2 regions of the Streptomyces sp. NPDC042100 genome follow, and region 1 is predicted to be linked to the other one. Evidence: predicted binding sites of a transcription regulator. Region 1 holds the regulator's gene; the other holds the start of a gene.

Region 1 (3,398 bases):
CCGGGGCAATGCATCATGTTCCTGAAATACAGGATCCTGGGGGGTGTGCATATGCCGCAGAAACCGACAGACCCGACACATCCTCACGGGCATGTCGACCTCTGTGCAGCCGGAACGGACTTGTACGCAAGTGCGTTGCGGATCGGGCGAATAACCAGGACCGAGGCAGAAGCCGCACCCTGCCTCATGGACCTCGACCTGCTGCATCCCGATCCGGACGATCCCTCCTGGCTGCGGCCCGTCCCGCCCTCGGCGGCGCTCGCCCGGCTCGTCCAGCCCCTGGAGCGGGAGATCCAGGACCGGCGCGCCCTGGCCATGGGCCTCTCCAGCACCTTCGAGCCCTTCATGGCCATCAGCGCCCAGGACCCCTCGACCACCCACGCCATCACCGTGCTCGAAGGCATCCACCGCATCGACGCCGTGCTCGGCCGGGCCACCGCCGAGTGCTCCCAGGAGCTCCTCACCGTCCAGCCCGGCGGCGGACGCAGCGAGCACACCCTCAACACCGCCCTCAACCGCGTCCAGCCGCTCCTGGACCGAGGCGTCCGGGTCCGCACCCTCTACCAGCACACCGCCCGCCACAGCCCCGGGATGCAGGTCTACCTGGAACAGGCCGGCATGAACCGCCTCCAGGTCCGCACCCTGGAGGAGAGCATCGAGCGGCTCATCATCATCGACCGCTCCATCGCCCTCATCCCCGCCCGCCAGGACCGCCAGGTCGCCCTGGAACTGCGCCACCCGGGGCTCGTGGAGTACCTGGCCACCGTCTTCGAGCAGTCCTGGGCCCGCGCCACCCCCTTCGGCGAACAGGTCCCCGGCGCCCAGCGCAAGGGCGGCATCAGCGGCGTCCAGCACTCCATCGCCAAGCTCCTCGTCGAGGGCCACGTCGACGAGGCCATCGCCCGCCGCCTCGGCATGAACGTGCGCACCTGCCGCGCCCACATCGCCCGGCTGGCCACCACCCTCGGCAGCGGCAGCCGCGCGCAGCTCGGCTACCTCATCGCCCAGTCCGGAATCCTCGACGAGGCCCCCTCCGCCGGAGCGGAAGGGGCCTCGTGAGGGTCCTCAGGGCCTGCGGGACGGCGTCCCGAGGGAGGTACGGCGACTACGGCGGGCTTCGCGGCCCGGCGTACGGGACGGGCTACTCGCCGCGCTTGTGCCCCGGCCGCCAGACGACCAGCGCGCTGGCCTGCTGCACGTCCGTGTAGGGCACCAGGTCCCGCCGGTACGAGGCGTGGACCTGGGCCTCGCGCTGGCGCATCGCCGCCGCCGCGCCCTCGACCGCCGAGGACAGCTCGGCGATCCGGCTCTGCAACGCCGCGACCTGGTTCTCCAGTTCGATGATGCGCTTGATGCCGGCCAGGTTGATGCCCTCGTCCTGCGACAGCTGCTGCACCTGGCGGAGCAGCTCGATGTCGCGGGCCGAATAGCGGCGCCCTCGGCCCGCGGCGCGGTCCGGGGACACCAGGCCCAGGCGGTCGTACTGGCGGAGGGTCTGCGGGTGCAGACCGGACAGCTGGGCCGCCACCGAGATGACGTACACCGGCGTCTCGTCGGTCAGCTGGTACGGGTTACGGCGACGACCGTCCATGTCCTCAAGCTCCCTTCGCGGCCTGGAACAGCTCTGCCCTGGGGTCTTCACCCGCCGTGGCCTCGCGGTAGGTCTCCAAGGCCTCGCGGGCCTTGTCGCCCAGGTCCTTCGGCACCGCGATCTCCACGGTCACCAGGAGGTCGCCGCGCGTGCCGTCCTTGCGGACGGCGCCCTTGCCCCGGGCGCGCATGGTGCGCCCGTTGGGCGTGCCCGCGGGCAGCTTCAGGGTGACCGGGGGGCCGCCCAGCGTCGGGACCTTGACCTCGCCGCCGAGCGCCGCCTCGGCGAAGCTGACGGGCACCGTGACGGTGAGGTTGTCGTCCCTGCGGCCGAACACCGGGTGCGCGTCGACGTGCACGACGACGTACAGGTCGCCGTTCTGCCCGCCGCGCTCGCCCGGGGCGCCCTTGCCGCGCAGCCGGATCTTCTGGCCGTCGCTGACACCCGCCGGGATGCGCACCTGCATGGTCCGCGAGGACTTGGCCCGGCCGCTGCCCTTGCAGACCTCGCAGGGGTTCTCCGCGATCAGGCCGCGGCCCTTGCAGTCCACGCACGGGTCGGTCAGCGAGAAGCCGCCGCCGCTGCCGCGCGAGACCTGCCCGGTGCCGACGCAGGTCGGGCACACCCGGGGGGTGCCGTTCTTGTCGCCGGTGCCCGAACACGCCTTGCAAGGCTGCTGGCTGGACATCCGCAGGGGCACGGTGGCGCCCTCGATGGCCTCGGTGAAGCTGAGCGTCACCTCGGACTCGATGTCCTGCCCACGGCGCGGCTGGGTGCGGGTGCCCGCACCGCCGGCGCCCCGGTTGAACAGGCCGCCGAAGACGTCCCCGAGACCGCCGCCGCCCCCGAAGCCGCCGGCTCCGCCGGGGCCCTGGGCGCCGCCGAAGAGGTCGCCCAGGTCGAAGTTGAACGAGCCGCCCGCCCCGCCGGGTCCGGCACGGAAGCCCCCGTTGCCGAACAGGGCGCGCGCCTCGTCGTACTCCTTGCGCTTCTTCGGGTCCCCGAGGACGTCGTTCGCCTCGGAGATCTCCTTGAAGCGCTCCTCCGCCTTGGCGTCGCCCTTGTTGGCGTCCGGGTGGTTCTCGCGGGCGAGCTTCCGGTACGCCTTCTTGATCTCGGCGTCGGTGGCGTCCTTGGGGACGCCGAGAACCTTGTAGTAGTCCTTCTCGACGAAGTCCTTCGTACTCATCGACGTCCCTCCTTCCGGACGGTCACTGCGTCACCCCTCTTCGGGGGCACCGCTCTCCTCGTCGGCCTTCTTCTCTTCCTTGCCGGCCGGGGCCGCGCCCGGCTGGGGCTCGGCGACGGCCACGCGCGCGGGACGGATGGTCCGCTCGCCGATCCGGTACCCCGGCTGCAGGATCGCCACGCAGGTCGTCTCGGTGACGTCCGGCGCGTACGAGTGCATCAGGGCCTCGTGGATCGTCGGGTCGAAGGGCTCGCCCTCCTTGCCGAACTGCTGGAGCCCCATCTTGGCGGCGACGGTCTCCAGCGACTCGGCGACGGACTTGAAGCCGCCCACCAGCTCGCCGTGGTCCCGCGCCCGGCCGATGTCGTCGAGCACGGGCAGCAGTTCGGTCAGGAGGCTCGCCACGGCGATCTCCTTGACCGTCACCCGGTCCCGCTCGACCCGGCGGCGGTAGTTCTGGTACTCGGCCTGCAGGCGCTGGAGGTCCGCCGTGCGCTCGCCGAGCGCCGTACGGGCCTGGTCCAGCTGCGCCAGCAGGGCCACGTCACTCGCGTCCCCGGCCGGGGCCGCCCCCTCCGCCTTGTCGGCGGAGGCGGCGGCGGTCTCGGGCTCCTCGGG
Region 2 (3,398 bases), on a different contig from region 1:
CGACGCGCTCGTCGACCGGGCGGGTGGGGTCCTGGTAGGGGTGCATATCCGTACCTGCTGCTCGTGCGTCACTGACCGGAAATGATCGGACGGCCAGGCTAAGCGCGAAAACCGAGTGCCTACTAGGTTTGTGTGATGTGGCGTGGGTCACATGGGGGAGGGGTGTCTTCCGGTGCTTCGTTAGGGTGTGGCCATGGCGGAGAACGAGGGCCGACCGGCCCGCAGAAGCGCAGGCCGGGGCGGGTACGCGGTCGGCGAGGCGCGGCGCCGGAAGATCCTGGACACCGCCGTCGAGCACTTCGGGCGCTGGGGCTTCCACGCCTCCTCGCTGGCCCGGATCGCCGACGACTGCGGGATCACCCAGGGCGGTCTGCTGCACCACTTCCGCAGCAAGGAGGACCTGCTGCTCTCGGTGCTCGCGCAGAGCGAGGAGCACGACGTGGAGCGGCTCTTCGGCGAGGAGCCCGCGTCCTACGCGGCGTACCTGGACACCCTCGTCGGGCTGATCGAGGACAACACCCGGCGGCCCGGCATCGTCCGCATGTTCAACGTGCTGGTCGGCGAGTCCGGCAACGTCGGCCACCCCGCCCACGCCTACTTCAAGGACCGGTACGCGCGCGTGCTCGCGCACACCGTGGAACTGCTGGAGGAGTCCGTCGCGCGCGGGGAGCTGCGCGTGGACACCGACTGCGAGGCCGTCGGCCGCGAGCAGCTCGCGGTGATGGACGGGCTCCAGATCCAGTGGGCCCTCGACCCGGAGGCGCTCGACATGCCCGCGCGGGTACGGGACTTCCTGCGGCGCCAGTACGAGGAGATCCGGGCCTGAGGCCGGGGCCGGGGCCGGGCCTGAGACCCGGGCCGGGCCTGAGACCGAGGCCGGGGCGCGCCGGATGCGGCGCCGCCCCGCGCGGCTAGCGTCCGGTCGGCGGGCCGCCGTCGGGGAGCGCGCCGAAGACCCGGTCCAGGGCGGGCGGACGCTCGCGGTCGCCCGCCGTCACGGTGCGGCGGGCGTGGGTGACCGTGTACTGGAAGCCGTCGGCGACCGGGGCGCCGGCCGGGCGGTCCGGGACGCGCGCGTACGCCGGGTCGTCCAGGGCCGCGCGCAGCTCGGCGAGCCCGGCCGGGGTCATCCGGCCGCCCTCGTCCGCGGTGCCGCGCCTGCTGGTGGTGTAGGTCCCGTCCTCGCGCACGACCAGCCGGTTGTCGACCCCGGCGAAGCCGCCGGTGACCGTCACCTCGACCAGGGTGTCCTGGGGCGCGGGGCGCTCGGTCGGCGGGGCGGGTGTGGCTGGTGCGGTGGCCGTGCCCGGTGCGGCGGTCGCGCCGGGTGTGGCCGATGTGCCGGGCGCGGTGCCCGGCGCGGTGGTGGTCGCCGCCGGTGTGCCGGAGGCGGCGGGGGCCGCGGGGGCCTGGCCGCAGCCCGCCACGGTGATCGCGGCGGCCAGCAGGGCGGCGGCCCCGTACCTCTTGTCCATGGAGGAGAGGATGCCGCCTCGGCCGCCGCCGCGCAGCCCGAACGGCTCAGGCCGCGCGGACGATGCCGGTCAGCGGCCCCCGGTGGTACCAGTCGAGGCTGTCGTACAGCGCCATGCCGTCCGTGGTCGCCGCCAGGACGCCGGTCTCCGCGCCCGCCTGGGCGGCGGCGGCTTCCAGGGTGCGCATGACGTTGGCGCCGAGGCCCCGGCGGCGGTGCGCGGGGTCCGTCTCGATCTGGTCGGCGACGGCCGTCGCCCCGGTCGGCGCGATCTGCCCGCGCGCGGCGAGGGTGCCGTCCGGGGCGAGGATCCGCACCCGGATCACCCCGTCCCGGGTCTCCGTCGTGCGGGCGTAGCCCTCCGGGGCCGGGGGCCGGGCCGCCGGGTCGAGCTTCTTCGTCATCATGAAGCCCGGGTCGTCGGGGACGGTCCAGTCCTCGGTGATCCAGGTCGCCACCTCCTCGGGCGCGGCCATCACCTTGAGCCAGGCGTACGGCTCGGTGACGGCGGCGCACAGCGCGCCCACCGAGGCCGCGTCCGGGTGCGGCAGCACGTGCCGGAAGGGGTGCTCGGGCAGTCCCACCTCGATCCGGTAGCCCCAGGGCTCGACGACGGCGGGAGCGGTGCCCCGGGAGACGGTCCAGCCGGCCACCCAGGAGGATGTAATAGATGCTATGTCCATGAGGGGATTACAGCGGCTGTTCGCGAGGTGTGCGGGGGTGATCGCTCAGAGCGAACAGGCGGCGGGGAACATTCCTCGGCTCACGTGCATTGAGTCCACATAGCTCAACTTGACTGCCGAAGGGGAGATCATGGCTTCTGAGTCCAAGGCGTCCGTGCCGCTCACTCTGCCCGTGCTGCCGCTCGACGACGAGGTCGTGCTGCCCGGAATGGTGGTGCCGCTGGACCTCTCCGACACCGATGTACGGGCCGCCGTCGAGGCCGCCCAGGCCGCCGCGCGCGGCGGCACGGGCAAGCCGCGCGTGCTGCTCGTCCCCCGCGTGGACGGCACCTACGCCGGGACCGGCGTGCTCGGCACCGTCGAGCAGGTCGGCCGGCTCTCCGACGGCGACCCCGGCGCCCTCATCCGCGGCCTCGGCCGCGTCCGCATCGGCGCCGGCACCACCGGCCCGGGCGGCGCCCTGTGGGTCGAGGGCACCGTCGTCGAGGAGACCCTGCCCGACCCGCTGCCCGGCTCCGTGACCGAACTGGTCAAGGAGTACAAGGCGCTGGCCACCAGCTGGCTCAAGAAGCGCGGCGCCTGGCAGGTCGTCGACCGCGTCCAGCAGATCGACGGCGTCGGTGCCCTCGCCGACAACTCCGGCTACTCGCCCTTCCTCACCGTCGGGCAGAAGGTCGAGCTCCTGGAGACCGGCGACCCGGTCGCCCGCCTCAGGCTCGCCACCGCCCAGCTCCGCGAGCACCTCGCGGAGCAGGACGTCGCCGAGACCATCGCCAAGGACGTCCAGGAGGGCGTCGACAAGCAGCAGCGCGAGTTCCTGCTGCGCCGCCAGCTCGACGCCGTGCGCAAGGAGCTGCGCGAGCTCAACGGCGAGGGCGGCGAGGGCGAGGAGTCCGACGACTACCGCGCCCGCGTCGAGGCCGCCGACCTGCCCGAGAAGGTGCGGGAGGCCGCCCTCAAGGAGGTCGAGAAGCTGGAGCGGGCGAGCGACCAGTCGCCCGAAGGCTCCTGGATCAGGACCTGGCTCGACACGGTGCTGGAGCTGCCGTGGAGCGAGCGGACCGACGACAGCGCCGCCGCGTACGACATCCAGGGCGCCAAGGACGTGCTTGACACGGAGCACGCGGGCCTGGAGGACGTGAAGGAGCGGATCACCGAGTACCTGGCGGTGCGCAAGCGGCGCGCCGAGCGGGGCCTCGGCGTCGTCGGCGGGCGGCGCGGCGGTGCCGTGCTCGCGCTCG

The links. Region 1 encodes HspR, which represses chaperone genes until heat shock. Its sites were predicted from a motif close to TTGAGNNNNNNNNNCTCAA; they were not measured.
Region 2: a site for HspR is predicted at 2,247-2,265, ahead of lon (endopeptidase La). Genes of this name have one in related genera too.

Annotation. Positions count from the first base shown of each region.
Region 1 is NZ_JBVJDK010000009.1:119,439-122,836, reverse strand. Features, by position in the region: gene ACZ6J5_RS21450 (helix-turn-helix transcriptional regulator) at 52-1,059, shown strand; gene ACZ6J5_RS21445 (heat shock protein transcriptional repressor HspR) at 1,142-1,591, opposite strand; gene dnaJ (molecular chaperone DnaJ) at 1,596-2,780, opposite strand; gene grpE (nucleotide exchange factor GrpE) at 2,811-3,398, opposite strand, start outside.
Region 2 is NZ_JBVJDK010000013.1:232,198-235,595, forward strand. Features, by position in the region: gene ACZ6J5_RS27975 (glycoside hydrolase family 3 protein) at 1-46, opposite strand, end outside; gene ACZ6J5_RS27980 (TetR/AcrR family transcriptional regulator) at 194-826, shown strand; gene ACZ6J5_RS27985 (hypothetical protein) at 912-1,475, opposite strand; gene ACZ6J5_RS27990 (GNAT family N-acetyltransferase) at 1,522-2,157, opposite strand; gene lon (endopeptidase La) at 2,288-3,398, shown strand, end outside.